2 regions of the Nakamurella sp. genome follow, and region 2 is predicted to be linked to the other one. Evidence: riboswitches for the same ligand, from Rfam matches in the RefSeq annotation. Region 2 holds a riboswitch; the other holds the start of a gene.
The links. A riboswitch is a leader RNA that binds a small molecule or an ion and turns the genes downstream of it on or off. The one in region 2 is predicted to bind cyclic di-AMP.
Positions count from the first base shown of each region.

Region 1 (4,798 bases), on a different contig from region 2:
ACGAATAGATTACGACACCGACACGGATGGCGGCACCCCGAATGCGCATGACCAACCTCTCAATTCGGGCTGACAACGTTATCGATTCACGCGCATTGCACACCGCTTGTGAGCGGTGTCACGCGATCCGGCGGGAACCGATCACCCGATCGGGCGTCGGGGGTCAGCCGGAGAGCAACTCGGCCAGCCGGCCGGCCGATGCGTCCCAGTTCCACGCCTGCGTCACCCAGCGCCGGCCGTTGGCGCCCATCGCCGCGGCCCGGGCCGGGTCGGCCAGCAGATCGGCGATCGCGGTGGCGACCGCCGGCACGTCGCGCCCGTCCACCACGGTGCCGGTGCGGCCCTCCTGCACCGTCTCCGGCGCCCCGCCCGACCGGCCCGCCACCACCGGGAGCCCGGTGGCCGCGGCCTCCAGGAAGACCAGCCCCAGGCCCTCCACGTCGAGCCCGAGCCCGCGGGTGCGGCACGGCATGGCGAACACGTCGGCGGCTGCGTAGTGCGCCGGCAGGTCGGACCACGGCACGGCGCCGGTGAGCCGGACCCGGCCGGCCAGGCCCAGGCGGTCGACCAGACCGGTCAGCCGGGTCCGGTCCGGCCCGTCGCCGACGATCAGCATGCGCGCGTCGGGGGCCAAAGTGCGGATCCGGTCGGCCGCGCGGATCAGCGAGTCCTGGCCCTTGCGCGCCACCAGCCGCGACACCGACACGACCAGCGGGGCCTCCCCCAGCCCGTACCGGCGGCGGATCGCGGCGCGGGCCACGGGATCGGGCCGGTAGGTCTGGGTCAGCACGCCGGGCGGCAGGTACTCCAGGGCCGCCATCGGCCCCAACGCGGAGGCGATCCGCCGGCGGGCGTAGTGACTGACGAACGTCAGCACGTCGTTGACGCGGCCGATCCGGCGCAGTGCCCGCCGGGCGCCCGGCACCATCGACCAGCCGACCTCGTGGCCGTGCGTGCAGGCGACGGTGCGGACGACGCCCTCGGCGCGCAGGGCCGGCGTCAGCAATCCCAGCGGCGCCGCCGCCCCGTACCAGACCGCCCCGATGCCGTGGTCGCGGATCAGCTCGACCGCCCGGGTGCGGACCGCCGAGCCGGGCAGCATCAGCGAGCCGGGATGCCGGTAGACCGGAAAGGGCTGCCGCGCATCGAAGTCCGCGGCGCCGGGCCAGGCCGGGGCGTACACCACCAACCGATCGGCCGGCAGCCGCTGGGCCAGCGCCAGCAGGTAGGACTGGATTCCCCCGGCCCGGGGCGGAAAGTCGTTGGTCACCAACAGCGTTCGCCGCACGAGTGGCGCACCCACGACCCTTCTGCGCACGACCCTGCGGCGCCGGACGGACCCCGGGGCGATCCGCCCCGGGTGGGGCCGAGCCTAGCGGCCCGGCCCGCCGTCGTGGGTCAGCCGGTCACCCGGTGGCCGGTGGCGTTCGGGCCGGCCCCGCTCACCGAGGTGACGTACACCGGACGCGACTCGGTCGAGGCGTGCACGACCTGGCCGTTGCCGATGTACATGGCCACGTGCGAGACCGGCGAGTAGTAGGTGACCAGATCGCCCGGCTGCAACTGGCTCAGCGGCACCGAGGGCAGGCCGGCCTGGCCGCCGGAGGTGCGCGGGATGCTGACGCCGGCCTGCGCCCACGCCCAGGAGGTCAGGCCGGAGCAGTCGAACGCGTTCGGCCCGGCGGCCCCGTAGACGTACGGCGAGCCGACCTTGGACAGCGCGGCGGCCACGGCGACCGCGGCGGCCCCACTGGCGGCCGGGGCACTGGGCGCGGAGCTCTCGCTGGTGGCCGCGGAGGAGTCGGCGATCGCGGTCCGGTCGGAGCGGCTGGCCGCCTGCGGGGCCGGGTCGGCCGCGGCCGGCGCGGCCTCGGCCGCGGCGTTCGCGGCCGCATTGGCCTGCTCCTGCGCGGCGTCGGCGGCGGCGCGCTCCTGCTGGGACAGCGAGTCGTAGAGGGCCTTGTACCGGGCCGCCTCGGCGTCCAGGTCGGTCTTGCGGGCGGTCACGTCGGCGGTCGCCTGCTGCGCACCGGCGGCGGCGGCGTCCGCATCGGCCTTGGCCTGGGTGGCGGCGGCGGCCGCGGCATCGGCCTGGGCCTTGGCCTGCGCGGCGGTGTCCCGCGCGGCGATGGCCTCGTTCAGGGTCTGCTGGGAATCGGCGGCGACCCGGTCCAGGGAGCTCACCTGGTCCAGGAAGTCCTCGGCGGAGCCTGCGGTCAGCATGACCGACATGCCGTCCAGCCGGGCACCGCGGAAGCTGGCGTTGGCGAAGGCGTCGACCTTGGCCTGGTAGCCGGCGGCGGCCGCATCGGCCTGCGCGGCCTGGCCGGAGGCGGCCTGCGCGGCGGCGGCGGCCGCGGTGACCTGCTCACCGGCGGCGGCGGCGGCCGCGGTGGCGGCCGACTCCTTCTCCTGGGCGACCAGGAGTTCCTCGTTCAGCGCACCCGCGCGGTGCGAGCTGTCCAGGTAGGCCTGCTGGGCCTGGTCGGCGGTGGTCGGATCGGTCGGGTCGGCGAGCGCCGAGCCGGTCCAGAGCATGCTCGCGGAGAGCATCACGATCGCGCCGATGGCGACACCACGGGAACGTCGACGAAGGCTGTTCGTCATGGCCGGCCGTGGCCGGGCGTGCAGGGTCGCCACAGCAGGCGTACCTTCCTCCTCGCCGCCTACCGAGTTAGCTGACGGATTCGGGCCAGGAAGTTAGCCCTACCCCGGGCCGGATGCGGGCAGCCGTCAGCCACTCGCGCTCGACCAGGGGATTCACCCCAGACACACCTGGTTCCCCGGTTCGGCGTGCCACGCATGCCAGCGCGGGCGGCCGATTCGGCGGGACCTCCGGGACCACCCGATTGGTGGAAGCGGCCGAAGGTCTCGGATAGGTTACGAGACCCAACCCGAAAGAGTCCAGTCGAGATGGGAAAGTTGTGGACAACACGATGCAATCGCATCGGTGACGGTCCGTCCTCACCACCCTGACCTGCGCAGACGCCCGAGCTCGCGGGCACGTTCCGGCCGTGACCCAACTGAGACCACTGTCACACCCGGTGAACGGGGCAGCCTGCTGGACATCTGCCGGTCACCCGGCGGCCCGGTCCCCCGGTCGATGGACGGGCACCAGACGCAGCGGCGGGACCAGGCCGGACTCGGCCAATGCGCCGATCGCCGACCGTTCGGCCTCGTCCCATTCGATACCGTCCGGCGTCGACCCCAGCAGGACGGTGACCACGCACCCGCCGCAGGCGTTTCCCTTGACCGCGCAGTGATCGCAATCGACGTGCATGACGCGCTCCGTTCCCGTCATCGCCGGACTCTCCGGCTCTTTCAGGTGCTCGGTGCGGACGGTAGCGACGACCTCCGACAGTGCTCCCGCAGCGCGTCCAGGACGGCCCGGTGCTCCGCCGCCGGCGCCGCGGGGGCGCCCGGGACGACCATCGCCGGGCCGCCGGCCAGCGCGTCGCCGGCGCGGTGCGGGGCGAGGTTCACGTGGAAGTGGGCGACCCGCTCCCCGAAGACGGCGGCATAGACCAGGTCGGCGCCGGTCGCCGTCCGGAGCGCGGCGGTGACCGCGGCCAGCACGGGCCCGAAGCTGCTCGCCTCCGGCCCGTCCAGATCCGTGACGTACGGGATGTGCCGCACCGGCTCCAGGTGCGCGAAGCCCGGCACCGGGCCGTGCCCGACCACCGACAGCCGCCACCGACCGTCCGTCCACACCCGGGTGCGGCCGAAGAAACGATCGGCCTCGTCCGGACGGCACAGCAGGCAGTCCGCCGCCGGTCGGGCCGGCCCATCCACCGGGGCCGTCACCCGCCCGCTCCCCCGGGCCCGCCGGTGAGCAGGGCGAGGAACACCGACGACGGCCCGGACCGCGCGCCCGTGCGTACCGCATGATCGGCGACCCGGCGGTCCGAGCTGATCACGACCACCGGACGTCCGGTCGGTTCGGCCCGGACCAGGTCGGCGATCACGTCGTCGGCCTGCACCCCGGGGGCCGAGAACAGCACCCGGACGCCCCGCGCGAACGGCCGGGTGGTGGTCACCGCCGCGCCGTCGAACACCACCGTCACCTCGGCCGAGGTCCGGGCGGCCAGCGCGGACAGCTGCCGCACCAGCCGGTCCCGCTGGTCGGCCAGCGACAGTTCGGCGAACCCGGTCTTGCTGACGTTGTAGCCGTCGACGATCAGGTGGGTCCCGGGCAGACCCACCCAGGCGGCGAGCCGGACCGGATCGGCCGTGCGCCGGTCGGTGGCCGGCTCGGCCATGCCGGACGCCACCACCTCGGCCGGGGCCGGGCCGCCGCCGATCAGGTCCCACTCGCGACGCAGCCCCGACGCCGCCGCCTCGAGCACCTGCAGCAGCAGGTCGAGCCGGCGGTCGTCGGCGGCCCGCCGGTCGTCGCTGGTCTCCCGGAGCTTGCGCACGTTCTCCGCGGCGGCGTCGGCCCGGCCGGCGGCCGCCCTGGCCTGCTCCTGCCAGACCTGGGCCTGCTGCCGCGTCCGCGCCAGTTCCTGTTCCAGGGCCTGCGCCCGGGACCGTTCGGCGGCCAGCTGGTCCTGCATCTCCCGCACCCGGGTGCCCTGCTCGCGCAGCCGCTTCTTGAGCCGCTCGGCCTCGGCCCCGGACTCGACCGGCGGGGCCGCCGCCTGCGCGGCGAGCCGGCTCTCGGCCCGGGCCAGGCGGGCGGTCGTGGCCCGCAGCTCCTGCTCCAGGTCACCGATCCGGGCGCGGGCGTCGGTGCGGCCCTGCGCCGCGGCGGCCCGGTCGAGCAGCTCCGGCGCGTCGGGGGACCGGAGCAGCACCG
Region 1 is NZ_JBMDXT010000144.1:4,366-9,163, forward strand. Features, by position in the region: gene ACOJUF_RS07225 (glycosyltransferase family 4 protein) at 164-1,288, opposite strand; gene ACOJUF_RS07230 (C40 family peptidase) at 1,399-2,640, opposite strand; cyclic di-AMP (ydaO/yuaA leader) riboswitch at 2,649-2,839, opposite strand; gene ACOJUF_RS07235 (hypothetical protein) at 3,077-3,301, opposite strand; gene ACOJUF_RS07240 (HIT family protein) at 3,322-3,804, opposite strand; partial or broken gene ACOJUF_RS07245 (NYN domain-containing protein) at 3,801-4,798, opposite strand, start outside.
Region 1: linked by a shared signal. The riboswitch ahead of ACOJUF_RS07230 (C40 family peptidase) and the one ahead of ACOJUF_RS23230 (transglycosylase family protein) in region 2 are both predicted to bind cyclic di-AMP.

Region 2 (14,754 bases):
CAGCAGGTGGCCCACGATGCCGGCGTAGTCGGCCAGCGCCGACCCGTCGATCGAATCCAGCGCCACCGTGCCCTTCATGTTCCGGAACTGGCGCACGTAGTACTGCCGGCCGTCGGCCTCGGCCCAGCCCAGCAGCGGGTCGCTCACGGTCTGCAGGGCCTGCTGGTACTCCACCACCCGCTGGCCCTGGTGCGCGTGCCAGGCCGACTCGCCGTGCACGTACTTGGCCAGCACCGACCGCCGGGCCTGCTTGAGCTGCAGGAACACCACGTCGTCCGGGCTGCTGCCCTCCAGCAGGACCACGTAGGCGCGCAGGCCGACGCTGCCGACGCCGACCACCTTGTGGGCGATGTCGACGATCGTGTAACCGCCCAGGGCGCGCCGCCAGTGCGGGGCCAGGGTCTGCAGGTACCCGTCCAATCCGGCCGAGAGGACGTCGTGATCGCGCTCGCTGACCCGGGTGATCAGCGGGGGCTCCTCGACGATCCGCCGCCGGCCCTGTTCGGTGTGGGTGAACCGGGGCAGCGCGCGGTCGCTGGTGCGGTGCCGGGCCCGGGCCACCGCGCGCCGGATCTCCTGCCGCAGCGACTCGTGCGAGGTGGTGCTGTGCAGGTGGTCCACGTCGATGCGCTGGTAGGAGCGGGCCAGCAGGGGAGTGTCGGCCAGCTCCCGCACCTCCCGGCGGTAGGCCGCCGTGCACTGGATCGCGGCCGATTCGCAGTCCGCCTCGGACGCGCCGTTCTGCCGCCCGGCCACCCAGATGCTGGCGACGAGCCGGCGCAGATCCCATTCCCAGCCGCCGGGGTGGGCCTCGTCGAAGTCGTTGAGGTCCATCACCAGGTCGCGCTCGGGGGAGGCGTAGAAGCCGAAGTTGCCCAGGTGCGCGTCGCCGCAGATGACCGGGGTGATGCCGGTGGAGGGAAGCCGGGCGACGTCCTCGGCCATCACGATCGCGGTGCCCCGCAGGAATCCGTAGGGGCTGCCGATCATCCGGCCCACCCGCACCGGGATCAACCAGTCGAGCCGGCCCTCGTGCGAATCCATGATCAGCTGCACCGGATCGGGGCGGCCCAGCGGCGGCGCCCAGTCGCCCAGCGACTGCCGGGACACCTTGTCCCGCAGGTCACGACCCATCCGGAAGCGGTCGGCCCGGGCGGTCGGCCGCTTGGACAGCGAGGCGAACGACTCGCTGTCCGCGGAGGCCAGGACGACGTGCCCGCGAGATTTGTTGCGCCCGATCACACGCGGACCCTAACGCCACCGGGCGCGGTGCGCGCGGACGCCTCCCCGCCCGCTTCCACCCCACCCTCCCCGCGCGGATCAACAAGCCCGGCGCGGACGACATCGGCGACCCGTGTCCCACCGGTCACATCCGGGGTGACTCGATCCGCGCAGCAGTCCACAACAGTGCCCCCGAACGGGGACCCGGAGCGGATCGGAATCAGCGGGAACGCCGGATCAGGTCCCGCGGGCGCCGAGGCTCGATCTCGGTCCCCGGGCCGAGTTCGGTGTCGGCGGCAATGCGCCGGTGCGACCCGACCAGCACCGGACGCACCGCGTTGACCGCGCCGAGCCGGGCGCGCCGGCCGACGACGCTGCCTTCGGCGATCACCGACCGCGCCACGGTGGCCCCGGACCGGACCACCACGTCGTCCATCAGCACGCTGTGCCGCACCTCGGCCCCCCGCTCGACGACGACGCCCGGCCCCAGGACCGAGTTGACCACCACGCCGGCGACGACCGCGCCGGGCGACAGCGCGGCCCGGTCCAGCGAGGCCGTGCGCCGCACGAGGGCCGGCCCCCGCACCGGCATCGAGGTCAGGATCGGCCAGTCCGGGTCGTCCAACCGCAGCGGCGGGCGATCGCGCAGCAGTTCCAGTTGCCCGTCCAGGTAGGCGGTGGGGGTGCCCAGGTCCCGCCAGTGGCCGTCGTGCCGGACCTCGGCGACGACGCCCCCGGCGACCAGCCGGGGGAGCAGCCGCTCGCCGTAGTCGCCCAGTTCGCCGTCCCGGTGCAGGTCGCGCAGCTGCTCGGCCAGGACGTCCGGTCGATAGGCGAACACCTCGGTGCCGACACAGCGTCCCGACGGTCGGTCCGGTTTGTAGTCGACCGCCCGCACCCGGCCGTCCGCGGCCTGCACGACGAGGTAGCGGGAGACGTCGGTGCCGGGCGGCATGACGGTGGTCACCACCGTCGCGTCGGCGGCCGCGTCCAGGTGCGTGGCGATGACGGTGCGCAGGTCCAGGGTGAGCAGGTGGTCGGCGCTGCAGACCAGCAGCACGTCGGGGGCGAAGGCGTCGATGACCGGCCAGTTGCGGATCAGGGCGTCGGCATTGCCCGACGCGAAGCCGTCCTCCGGCGGGCCCTCGAAGGGAGCGAGGATCCGGAAGCCGCCGCGGGTGCGGTCCAGGTCCCACGGCCGCCCGCCGGCCAGGTGCTCGGCGAGCAGGTGGGGCTCGTACTGCTGCAGGACCCAGACGTCGGCCAGCCCGCTGTGCGTCGCGTTCGACAGCGCGATGTCGATGAGCCGGTAGGTGCCGCCGACGGGCAGGGACGGCTTGGCCCGGCCCGTCGTGAGCGGCCCCAGCCGCGAACCGCGACCGCCGGCCAGGACCACCACCAGGACGCGCACACGGCTCATTCCCTGAGTCTTCCCCGGGTGCGTGCCGACCACGCGGAGTTTCGCCGGGCAAACAACGGGTACCTCGTCTTTCGGTGCGACCGGGCGCCGGTGCACACTCTGTGCGACGGCTGTGGGCCGCCCCACCGGCGTCTGTGCTGTGGACTGCTCCGAACGGGTGAATTTCGGGGAGTGACCCTGCCCGGCTCTCCGGGCCGGACCGGCCGCGGGTGCACCCCGGTTCAGCAGCGCAAACGGGCCGCGACGGTTGGTCGGGTCGATCGTTACCATTCCGTTATGTCCAGATCGGTGCCCTGGACATTCCCGGACCGGTCCGTATCGTCTGTCTGGGCCGGGTTTTCGACCGGCAACCACGTCCACAACCCTCCGGGCCAACGCGCCGAGTGCTGTCCGCTCCGGCCCGGAGACCGTCATCGCAGAAAGGCTAGGACAGCAGCGGGGAAACCAACTTCGGGAGCCGCACGGCTTCCTTGGGGTGAATCCGGCACCGTTTCGGCGGGCCGGACGGGCGATCCCCTGCACCCATTCGCCGGCCGCATCGCGGCGGCCCTGGGTCGCGCCCGAACCCGACAGCTCACCTCGCAGGCGTAGCTAGGGGAAACAACCACATGACGCGTCGTACTGTCGCACGCCATCGCAAGCCCACCAAGGCTCGCACCCTCGCCCTCCGGGGCGCCACCGTCGGCGTCGTCGCCGGCGCCGCCGCCCTCGGCCTGGGCGCCGGAACCGCCTCCGCCGCGCCGGATTCGACCTGGGACTCCGTCGCGCAGTGCGAGAGCAGCGGCAACTGGTCGATCAACACCGGCAACGGGTACTACGGCGGCCTGCAGTTCTCCCAGTCGACCTGGAACGCCTACGGCGGCCAGGACTATGCCGCCCGGGCCGACCTGGCCACTCGTGAGCAGCAGATCGCGGTCGCCGAGAAGACCCTGGCCGGCCAGGGCTGGGGCGCCTGGGCCTGCGCGTACGCGGGCGGGGGCGAAGGCCCGACCCAGCGTTCGGTGAGCGGCTCGTCCTCGTCGTCCTCGGATTCGTCGTCCTCGTCCTCGGATTCGTCCTCGTCGTCCTCGTCGTCCTCCAACCAGGACAGCAGCAGCTCGCAGGCCTCGCGCGGCAGCCGCAGCACCGACAACGACAGCGAGCAGTCGAGCCCCCGCGGCAGCCGGTCCTGGAACCAGGACGCCGCCGACACCAGCTCGTCGTCCTCCTCGGTCAGCTCGGGCAGCGCCGCCGACGGCACCTACACCGTGGTGTCGGGCGACACCCTCTACAAGATCGCCGCGGCGAACGGGGTGTCCGGTGGCTGGGAGGCCGTCTACCAGGCCAACTCCGACATCATCCCGGACCCCGATCTGATCTACCCGGGCCAGGTCATCCGCATTCCGTGACCTGACGCATCCGGGTCCGCCCGGGGTCGATCCACAGCGCGATCGGCCCCGGCCGGACACCCCTGCGAGCCCGGTAGCATCCGGACGTGGGGGGACGCCGGATTGCCGTGACCGCGGCCGGCACGGCGGTCCTGCTCGCCGCCCTCGACGCCTACGTCGTCGTGGGCCTGCTGGTCGACATGGTGCTCGACCTGGGTATTCCGGTGAACCGCCTGGAGCGGGCCACCCCGATCGTCACCGGCTTCCTCCTGGGCTACGTCGCGGCCATGCCGCTGCTGGGCCAGGTGTCCGACCGGTTCGGTCGCCGGCGGGTGCTCCAGCTGTGTCTGCTCGGCTTCGCCGCCGGGTCGGCGATCACCGCAGCTGCCGGGTCCGTCCCGCTGCTGATCGCCGGGCGGGTGGTGCAGGGCGTGGCCGGGGGCGCCCTGCTCCCCGTCACCATGGCCCTGGTCGCCGACCTCTGGCCGGAGCCGCGCCGGGCCGGCGCCCTGGGCGCGGTCGGCGCCGCGCAGGAGATCGGCAGCGTGCTCGGCACGCTGTACGGGGTGGCGGTCGCCGGCCTGTTCGCGTCCTGGCCGTTCTTCGCCGAGCTCCAGCCGGACGGCTGGCGCTGGGTCTTCTGGCTCAACGTGCCGCTGGCGGCCCTGGCCATGCTCGTCGTGCAGCGCACCGTGCCCGCCGGCGTCCGCACGCCCGGTGCCGGGGTGGACGTCGTCGGCGGCGGTCTGCTCGCGCTGGCGCTCGGCCTGCTGGTCGTCGCGCTCTACAACCCCGATCCGGCCCGCGCGGTGCTGCCCCCGTGGGGTTGGCCCGGCCTGGCCGGCGCGGCGGCGGCGCTCGCCGCCGTCGTGCTCTGGGAACGCCGCGCAAGGATCCGGCTGCTCGACCCGGCCGGGGTGCGGTTCCGGCCCTACCTGCTCGCCCTGGGCGTCAGTGCCGTCTCCGGTGCGGCGCTGATGGTCACCCTCGTCGACGTCGAGCTGTTCGCCCGGACCCTGCTCGGGTTCGATGCCACGCAGGCCGCCCGGCTCGTGGCCCGGTTCCTGCTGGCCCTGCCCGTCGGCGCGGTCGCCGGCGGTCTGTTGACCCGCCGCATCGCCGAACGATGGGTGGCCGCCGCCGGTCTGCTGTTCGCCGCGGTCGGGTTCCTGCGCCTGGGGCGATGGACGGCAGCCGTCCCGGAGGCGGTCTACCCGCTGGGGTTACCCGTTCTGGACACCGACCTGGCCGTCGTCGGTCTCGGTCTCGGCCTGGTCATCGCCCCGCTGTCGGCGGTCGCGCTCCGGGTGGTGCCCGGGCGGTCCCACGGCGTCGCCGCGGCCGGGGTCGTGGTCGCCCGGATGACCGGGATGCTGGTCGGGCTGGCCGCCCTGACCGCGTTCGGCCTCTGGCGGTTCGGCCGCCTGACCGCCGGCCTGGTGCCGCCGCTGCCGTTCGGGCTGTCCGGCGAGCAGTTCGACCGGCGGCTCGCCGCCTACACCCAGGGGTTCCTGGACGCCCTGGAGCGCGAGTACCAGGAGATCTTCCTGGTCACCGCGGGGCTCTGCCTGGTCGGGGCGGCGCTGGCGCTCCTGCTGCCCCGCCCCGACCGGGCGGCCACGGTGCCGTCGGGTGATTCGGCTCCGTCGGGCGATCCGGCTCCGTCGGGCGATCCGACACCGTCGGGCGATGCGACACCGTCGGGCGATTCGGCTCCGTCGGGCGATGCGGCACCGTCGGGCGATCCGGCTCCGTCAGGCGATCCGGCGTAGCCGGGTGATCGTCAGGCCCGGATCGGCCACCAGGTCGCCGAGCCGGCCGGCGAAGTCCACCAGGTGCGGTGCGGCCAGGTGCTGGTCGAGAAGCTCGCCGCTCTCCCAGTTCTCGTACAGATAGAACAGGTCGGGGTCGTCCGTGCCCTGGTGCAGGTCGTAGTTGACGAAACCCTGTTCCGCGCTGGTCGGCCCGACCAGGGCGGTGAGCGCGTCCTGCAGCTCCTGCCGCTTGCCCGGCTTGGCCCGCATGTGGGCGATGACGGTGAGCAGTCCGGGATTGTCGTCCGTCGGGGTGGTCATCGTTGACTCCTTGGGTCGTCGTGTTCGCCGGCCGGCGGCCGTGCCGAATTGTGGCCCAGCATCGACGGGAGCGCTAGATTGCCCCGCATGACGCAGGCATCCGCCGCCCGTCGGGAGATCGCGACGGCCATGGCCGCCGCCGCGCAGGCCTGGCTGGACACGCTCGACGACGAGCAGCGCGCGATCGGCGTCGGCCACGCACCGGCCGACGACGCCACCGACGCCGAGCGTCGACGCTGGTTCTACACGCCGACCGACCACGGCGGCCTGACCGTGCACCAGCAGCGACCCGACCAGCACCGCGCGGTGATGCGCCTGATCTCCACCGGCCTGTCCACCCCGGCGTACGTCACGGTCGCCACGATCATGGGCCTGGAGAACGTGCTCGACCAGCTCGAGGGGTTCGTCACCCGGTTCGACCGGGTGCGTGGGCGCGATCCCGGCCTGTACTACCTGCGGGTCTTCGGGGAGCCGGGCGGCTCCCGGCCGTGGGGCTGGCGGTTCGGCGGGCATCACGTCTCGCTCAACAATCTGGTCGTGGACGGCGCGCTGGTGGCGTCGACACCACTGTTCCTGGGGGCCGACCCGGCGGCGTCGCCGCTGCTCGGGGGCGCGGTCAACCGCCCGCTCGGCCGGGTCGAGGACCTCGGCCGGGATCTGGTCCGGTCGCTGCACGGCGACGTCCGGCGGCGGGCCATCCTGCTGCCCCGGGCGCCGGCCGACCTGGTCGCCGCCAACCGGACCGTCGTCGCCGACGGCGACCGCACCATCCCGCTGGTCGGCATCTGGCGGGACGAACGGTTCCCGGACCCGGCGGAACAGGCCAAGCTGCAGGCATTGTCGGACCGGTTCGACGAGAACGCCGGCCTCTCCGACGCCGACCACGAGATCGTGTCGTACACGGTGGCCCCCAAGGGGGTCGCGGCGGCCGAATTCGACGGCGACCAGCGGGCGCTGCTCGGTGCCCTGCTGGAGACCTACTTCGGTCGGGTACCGGCCGCGGTCTCGCCGGCGGAGCGGTACCTGGACGACGCGGTGCTCGACCAGGTGCACTTCGCCTGGGCCGGCCCGACGGACCAGGGCCGGCCGCACTACTACCGGATCCAGGGTCCCGATCTGCTGATCGAATGGGACAACACGCAGCGCGATGCCAACCACGCCCACTCGGTCTGGCGGGATCCGGGCCGGGACTTCGGCATGGACGTGCTGGCCGCCCACCGGGCGGCGCACCGGCACTGAAGGCGCCGGTGCCGGTCGAGCGGCGCCGATCAGCGACCCGGCACGAGGACGGCGGCGCCGGTAACCCGGTCGGCGGCCAGGTCGGCCAGCGCGCGGTCGGCCGCCGTCAACGGGTAGGGCGTCGTCGTCACCCGCAGGCGGTACCGGCCGGCGAGCGCCAGGAACTCCCGGCCATCGGCCCGGGTGTTCGCGGTCACGCTGCGCACCTCGCGTTCGTAGAACAGTTCGGTCTCGTAGTGCAGCACCGGGACGTCGGAGAGGTGGATGCCGGCGATGGCGAGCACCCCGCCCCGGTCCAGGGCGCGCAGGGCGGCCGGTACCAGCTCCCCGGCCGGCGTGAAGTTGATGGCGGCGTCGAGCTTCTCGGGCGGCTCGTCGGCGGCCGCGCCCACCCATTCGGCACCGAGCGAGCCGGCCAGATCGCGGGCCGCGGCGGACCGGGTCATCACGAACACCCGGGCGTCCAGCGCCGCGATCGCCAGTTGCGCGGTCAGGTGGGCGCTGGCGCCGAATCCGTAGATGCCCAGCCGGCCGCCGGGCGGCAGCGCGCTGCGGCGCAGCGCGCGGTAGCCGATGATGCCGGCGCACAGCAGCGGTGCCAGGTCGGTGTCGGCGTAACCGTCCGGCAGCGGGTAGGCGAAATCGGCCGGCACCGTGGCGAACTCGGCGTAGCCGCCGTCGGCGTCCCAGCCGGTGTACGCCGACCGCGGGCAGAGGTTCTCGGCGCCCCGCCGGCAGTACCGGCAGTCCCCGCAGGTGTGTCGCAGCCACGCGATGCCCACCCGGTCGCCGATCCGCGCGCCCCGATCGTCGCCCACCCCGCCGCCGGAGGCCACCACCTCACCGACGACCTCATGGCCGGGCACGACGCGGGGCCGGTGGACCGGCAGGTCCTGCTCGGCGACGTGCAGGTCGGTGCGGCAGACCCCGCAGGCCAGCACCCGTACGAGCAGCTCGCCCGGCCCGGGTTCGGGCACGGGCACCCGAGCCGCCCGTAGGGGCCGGCCGGCGATCGGACCGGGGGCGGCGACCTGCCAGGCCGTCATCGACGCGGGCGCGGTGGTCACCCTCCCAGGATGGACCTGTTCCTAGGATGGTCGGGTGGACACCTGGATCTGGATCGGTCTCGTGACGCTGGCCGTCGTCACCATCCCGTTCCTGGCGATCCGCCGGTCCGCCCGCAACCGGGTCGACCCGACGACCCTGAGCATCGACTCCGATCTGGCCCACCGGGTGCGGGTGCTGTGCCGTCAGGACCAGAAGGTGCAGGCGGTCAAGGAACTGCGCGACGCCACCGGGCTGGGCGTCCGTGACGCCCTGACGATCGTCGAGAAGCTCGCCGCCAGCGATCCGCGCGCGCGGGGCTGAGGCGCGGTCGGGCTTCGGGGTCCGGGTTTCGGGGTCCGGGCGAGCCGGGCTCAGGCGGTGGCACCGACCGCGGCCAGGATCTCCCGGTCCCGGCACGCCGCGCCGAAGGCCTCGATGCGCCGGCGGATCTCCCGGCCGAGCAGCCACTGACCGATCGGCTCGGCGACGCGGCGCACGGCGGCGGGCCGGATCGAGTAGGTGTACTTCCAGACCGCCCGGGTGCCCTTCGGGTGCACCTCGAAACGCCAACCGCCGCCGAACCGGGCGAAGAACCACGGCCCGTCGACCATCGTCATGCCCACGCTCGTGGGCGGCCGGTAGGACACGTACTCGCTGGTCATCGCCGGGCCGAGCCGGGCCAGCGTCCGCGTCCGGACCCCCTTGCCCGGCTCGGTCGCGCCGTCCAGGAAGTACTGGCGCCGGATGAACGGGTCCCAGGACAGGCGCAGCGATCCGGTCGTCTGGGACACCGCGAAGGCCACCGCCGGCGGTACCGGCACGACGACCTCGGCGCTGACCTGCGGCATGGGCACCACGGTAACGTGCCTCCCGTGCGCATCTCCGTCTCCGCCGACGAGGACACCGGCGTCGCCCGCGTCGTCCTGGACGAGCTGCGGGCCCGGGGCCACGAGACCATCGGGCACGGTGCGCTGGCCGCGGGGGAGCGGGCGGACTGGGCGTGGGCGACGGAGGCGACCGCCCGGGACGTCGCGTCCGGCCGCGCCGACGCCGGCGTCGTCTGCTGCTGGACCGGCACCGGGGCGAGCATCGCCGCCAACAAGGTGCCCGGCGTGCGCGCCGCGCTGTGCTGGGACGCGCCGACCGCCGCCGGCGCCCGGACCTGGAACGACGCCAACGTGCTCGCCCTGTCGCTGCGGTGGACGTCCCGAGCCGTGCTCACCGAGATCCTCGACGCCTGGTTCGGTGCCGAGGTGTCGGCCGACGCGGGGGACCGGGCCAACGTCGATCACCTCGACCGGATCGGCCCGTCCGACCGGGCCACGCCGGGCCGCCCGGGTGTGGCACCGTGACCCGGTGACCAGTACCGCCCCGTCCGGGCCGCCCCCCGCCATCACGCCGCTGGGCTACAGCCACGTCCGGCTGACCGTCACGGACATCGGACGCAGCAAGGCGTTCTACCGGTGGCTCTTCGACATCGAACCCGCCCGCGACTTCACCGATCAGGCCGGCGATCCCACCGTCCGCGACGATCCGCAGCGGATCTATGGCGGGTGCTCCTTCCGGTTCGGCGACCAGATCCTGGGACTTCGACCGGTGGCCCCGCCCACCGACCGATTCGACCCGGATCGGGTCGGGCTGGATCACGTGAGCTTCGCCGTCGGCTCGGTGCAGGACCTGCGCGACGCCGCCGCCCGGCTGACCGCGGCCGGGGTCACCCACGGCGGCGTGGTCGACCTGCCCGCCTTCGGGGTCGTCATCCTGTCCGTCCAGGATCCCGACGACATCAATCTGGAGTTCGCGGCGCCGCGGCCCGCCTGATGGCACCCCGGCAGGAATCTCGGTCCATCGGCTGTCGATCCGGCCCGGCGGCTGCGTCAACGGGGCAGCGGGCGGGACCATCCGGCCGCCGCGGGTCGCGATCGACCCACCGGACAGCGACACGAGGGGACCCCCGATGGAGTACATGGTGCTGATCTACCGCGACGAGGCGGACGCGCCCGAGTACGGCTCGACCGCGTGGGAGCAGATGATGGCCGGCTTCCTGGCCTTCAACCAGCGGCTGATCGACGGGGGGGCACTGGATCGCCGGCGGCGGCCTGCAGACCACGGCGTCGGCGACGACGGTCCGGCTCGCCCGAGGGGCGGCGCCGACGATCCTGGACGGGCCGTACGCCGAGACCAAGGAACAGCTCGGCGGCTTCTACCTCGTCCGCGCGCAGACCCTGGACGAGGTGCTCGACCTGGCCCGGGGGCTGCCCGTCGACGGCGCGATCGAGGTGCGGCCGCTCACCTTCCGGCCGACCGGTGACTGACGGTCCATCGGCCGGACGCGGGGCCGTCGATACGGCGGTCACCGCGCTGGCGCGGGGCGAGGGCACCCGGATGGTGGCCGTCCTCGCCCGGCGGTTCGGCGATCTCGACCTGGCCGACGAGGCCGTGCAGGACGCCCTGGTCGAGGCGCTGAACAGCTGGCCGGCGACGGGGATTCCGGCCAATCCGCCCGGGTGGCTGCGGACCGTGGCCACCCGCCGGGCGATCGACCGGATCCGCCGGGCCGGGACGGCGCACCGTCGAACCCTGGCCATGGCGCCGGATCTCGTGCCGGGCCCGGCCGTCGACCCGGACGTCGACCCGAACGGCGGGGAGCCGGCGCTGATGATCGACGACAGCGAGATCCGGGACCAGCAGCTGCGATTGATCCTGCTGTGCTGCCATCCCGCGCTCCATCCCGACGCGCAGGTCGCGCTGACCCTGCGGCTGGTGGGCGGCCTGACCACCACGGAGATCGCGGCTGCCTTCCTGCAGCCGGAGGCGACCGTCGCCCAGCGGATCGTCCGGGCCAAGCGCAAGATCCGGGACGCGCGCATCCCGCTTCGCCTGCCCGCCGACCCGAGCGAGCGGATCGGGGTGGTGCTCACCGTGCTGTACCTGGTGTTCAACGAGGGCTACCTCTCCAGGGGCGGCGCCCCCGGGCCGCGCGCCGTCCTGATGGACGAGGCCGTCCGGCTCACCGAACTGGTGATCACGCTGGCCCCGCAGGATCCGGAGGCGCGCGGCCTGCTCGCCCTGGAGCTGTTCCACCGGGCCCGCACGGCCGCTCGCTTCGACCCCGCCGGCGACCTCGTTCTGCTCGACGACCAGGACCGGTCGGCCTGGGATCTGGCGATGATCGTCCGGGCGAACCGGGTGCTGGGCACCGCGCTGGCCCGCCGCCGGCCCGGGGTGTTCCAGCTCCAGGCGCTGATCATGGCCCAGCACGCGAACGCCCGCACCGCCGGCGAGACCGACTGGCCGGCGATCGCGACCTTGTACGGGCAGCTGGCCGCGATGACCGGCTCGCCGGTGGTGGAACTGAACCACGCGGTCGCGGTCGGCCTGGCCGACGGTCCGGAGGCCGGGCTGCGCCGGCTGGCCGGGATCGAGGGGCTGTCCGGCTACCACCTGCTGCCGGCGGCGCGGGCGGAGCTGCTGCTGCGGGCCGGGCGACCCGTGCAGGCCGCGGCGGAGTTCGACCGGGCCCTGCAGCTGGCGCCGGGGGAGCCGGAACGGCGGCATCTGCAACGGCGCCGGGCGTCGGCGGGGCCGGCCGGGCCCGCCGGGTCACCCGCTCGTCCGGATCAGTCGACCGGGTCCGGAAGCGGCACCGCGCCCGGCTCGGCGTCGATGCGGAACGGTGCGCTCGGCGCGTTGATCGACGCCACCACCGCCGGGCGCAGCCCCACCGGGATCGCCACCGGCCCCGTCCCCGCCGGGACCAGCCCGAATGCCTGCAGCAGCCGCATCTTGTCGAAGACCAGCACGCTCAGCAGCGCCTGCGTTTCCTCATCCTCGGTGGCGTCGTCGGCCAGGTCGCCGATCGGCTCGGGCGGCAGCACCGCCAGGTCCTGGCCACGCTCGCTGCACAGCGTGACCAAGACGGGCAGCGTGGCGGCGTAGGCGGCGATCTCGGTCGCCGTGGGGTCGGCCGTCCGGACCAGGACGTCGGAGATCACCAGGTCCACCAGGGCCCGGCCGAGCAGGACCCGCTCCGGCGTCGCCGGGCCGTCGAGCAGGTCGGCCCGCGGCCCGCGGACGGCGCGCCGGCCCCGCACGCTGATCACCTCGCCGTCCACGGCGGCGTTCCAGGCGTCGACGAGGGCGAACGCCTCGGTGACGTCGCGGTCGGTCTCCGGCACCGGCAGCTCGTGCTGCCCGACCCACCAGGTCAGGTCACGCGGGGTGAGCAAACCCTCACCGGTGAGCTTGCGTCCCGGGCCGATCCAGGCGACCAGGGCGCGCAGGTGGTGCAGCAACGGCGTGCCGGACAGGGCGGCCCATTCTTCCTCGACGGGCGGGACGGCCACCGGCACCACGTCGCCGGGTCCCAGCCCGGTCGCCTGGACGAACAGCGCGGCGGCGTCGGCCAGCAGGCCGGGGTCGGCCGGGTCGAGATCGTCCGCCGTGGCGGCGAGATCGTCCTCCCACTCGTCGAAGTCGTCGGCGTCCCCGACGTCGAGCCCGTGGTCGGCCCCGGCACCGCCGGCACCGTCGGCACCGCCCAGCCGGGTGCTCCACTGCACCGGGAGCCGGTCGACGGGGCCGGTCGGGTCGGGGGCCGCGAGCGCCGCGCCCCGCGCCCGGTCGATCGCGGCGCGGCTGGCCCGCTCGTCGTTGTGCGGCTTCCACCGCCCGGTCTCGACGAGGAAGTCGACGAAGATCGACAGCGCCGCCGCGCCGTGCCGGGCCAGGTCACCGTCCGGGTCGAGGTGCGGCTGCTCGGCGATGACGGCGGCGATCTCGTCGATCGTCTCGGCCGGCCAGTCCGCCGGATTGGTCACGCCGAGCGCGGCCTTGATGTGCGCGAGCTGCGTGACCGCCAGCAGCATGTCGTCGGCCCGCAGGGTGCCGCTCGGGTGGTCGTCCAGCCAGTGCAGGAAGGCGATGGCCACCCGGCCGATCGCTTGTTCGGGCGTCTCGTGCCCGCCCCGCTGACGCTTCCTGTTCCGACGCCCGGCCACTCGCACTCCCCTTGCTCGCCCTGGCCGAGCCTACTGACCGGACAACCCGGCCGGATGCGCTTGTCCGGCCGGGACAGGGTCGGGCGGCGGGTTCGCCGCTAGCGTCGGGCCGAATCGAGGAGGTGCCATGACGAATGCCACCGGGGCGTTGGGCCTGATCGAGACCAGGGGTCTGGTCGGCGCGATCGAGGCGGCCGACGCCATGGTCAAGGCCGCGAACGTGCAGGTTCAGGGCTACCGCACGCTGCGCAACGGGCAGGTGTCGGTGCTGGTCCGCGGCGACGTCGGCGCGGTGACGGCGGCGGTCGACGCCGGCCGGGCCGCCGCGCAGCGGGTCGGGGAGCTCTATAGCAGCCACGTCATCCCGCGCCCGCACGGGGAGACCGAGGACGTCGTCGGGCAGGCGGTGATCCGCACCGGCTGATCCGACTGGCCCTCATCGCCACTCCGGCCGGCCTCGTCGACGCCCTCCGGACGCCGGGTCCTGCGCTGATCCAAGACCCGTCGCCGATGCCGTTTCGTCCGGTTCGGTGGGCTTTGGATCAGCGCAGTGGGCGGCGCCGGCGGGGCCGCCGCTCAGCGCAGGCCCGCCGCGTCGTCCGCGGTCTGATTGACCTGCAGCAGGCGGAGCGCGAAGTCGGCCCGCATCCGGTCCTCGTGCCGGCTCAGATCCAGCCCGGTGAGCTGCCGGATGCGTTCCAGCCGGTACCGAAGTGTCTTGTGGTGCACGAACAGTCGTTCGGCCGCGACCCGCTGGGAGCAGTCGGCGTCGAAGAATGCGCGCAGCGTGCGGATCAGCGCGCCGTCGTTGTCCCGGTCGTAGGCGACCAGCGGTCCGGTCACCTCGTCGATAAAGGTCTGCAGGTCCGGGTCGTTGCCCGAGCCGAGCAGCAGCCGGACGATGCCCAGCTCCTCGTACAGGAAGGCGTTCCGGCCGCCCAGCCGGCGGGCCGCGGCCAGTGCGGTCTCGGCTTCGCTCAGCGCGGTCGGCAGTTCGATGGGGTTGGGATGCTCCCGGCTGATGCCCCAGGCCAGCCGCAGGCCCGGCCACTCGGCGTGGACGGCGGAGCAGGTCGCGACGGCCAGGTCCTTGGCCGCGGCCCGATCGAGGTCGGCGGCGACCGCGACCAGCAGGTCGCCGCGCATGCCGGTCAGCGGCAGCCGGCGCGATCCGTCCACCGCGCGGACGGCGCGCAGCACGCCGCGCCGCACCTTGTCGGTGTGCGAGGTGTCCCAACCCTGGTCGGCGGCCAGCTCCTCGACGTTCTCGATCCGACCGTGCCAGACCCGCAGCGCACCGTGCAGGGTGATGCCGAGCTGCTGGGCCCGGGTGCGGGCGGCGACCCGGTGCTCGACCGGGCCCTGCAGCAGATCCCAGAGAACCT
Region 2 is NZ_JBMDXT010000514.1:538-15,291, forward strand. Features, by position in the region: gene ACOJUF_RS23220 (DUF2252 domain-containing protein) at 1-1,242, opposite strand, end outside; gene ACOJUF_RS23225 (glucose-1-phosphate adenylyltransferase family protein) at 1,442-2,641, opposite strand; cyclic di-AMP (ydaO/yuaA leader) riboswitch at 3,046-3,244, shown strand; gene ACOJUF_RS23230 (transglycosylase family protein) at 3,250-4,029, shown strand; gene ACOJUF_RS23235 (MFS transporter) at 4,116-5,780, shown strand; gene ACOJUF_RS23240 (putative quinol monooxygenase) at 5,763-6,083, opposite strand; gene ACOJUF_RS23245 (DUF3500 domain-containing protein) at 6,171-7,322, shown strand; gene ACOJUF_RS23250 (zinc-binding alcohol dehydrogenase family protein) at 7,352-8,368, opposite strand; gene ACOJUF_RS23255 (hypothetical protein) at 8,424-8,690, shown strand; gene ACOJUF_RS23260 (SRPBCC family protein) at 8,741-9,217, opposite strand; gene ACOJUF_RS23265 (RpiB/LacA/LacB family sugar-phosphate isomerase) at 9,242-9,721, shown strand; gene ACOJUF_RS23270 (VOC family protein) at 9,726-10,190, shown strand; gene ACOJUF_RS23275 (YciI family protein) at 10,529-10,684, shown strand; gene ACOJUF_RS23280 (RNA polymerase sigma factor) at 10,677-12,308, shown strand; gene ACOJUF_RS23285 (BMC domain-containing protein) at 13,497-13,793, shown strand; gene ACOJUF_RS23290 (helix-turn-helix domain-containing protein) at 13,946-14,754, opposite strand, start outside.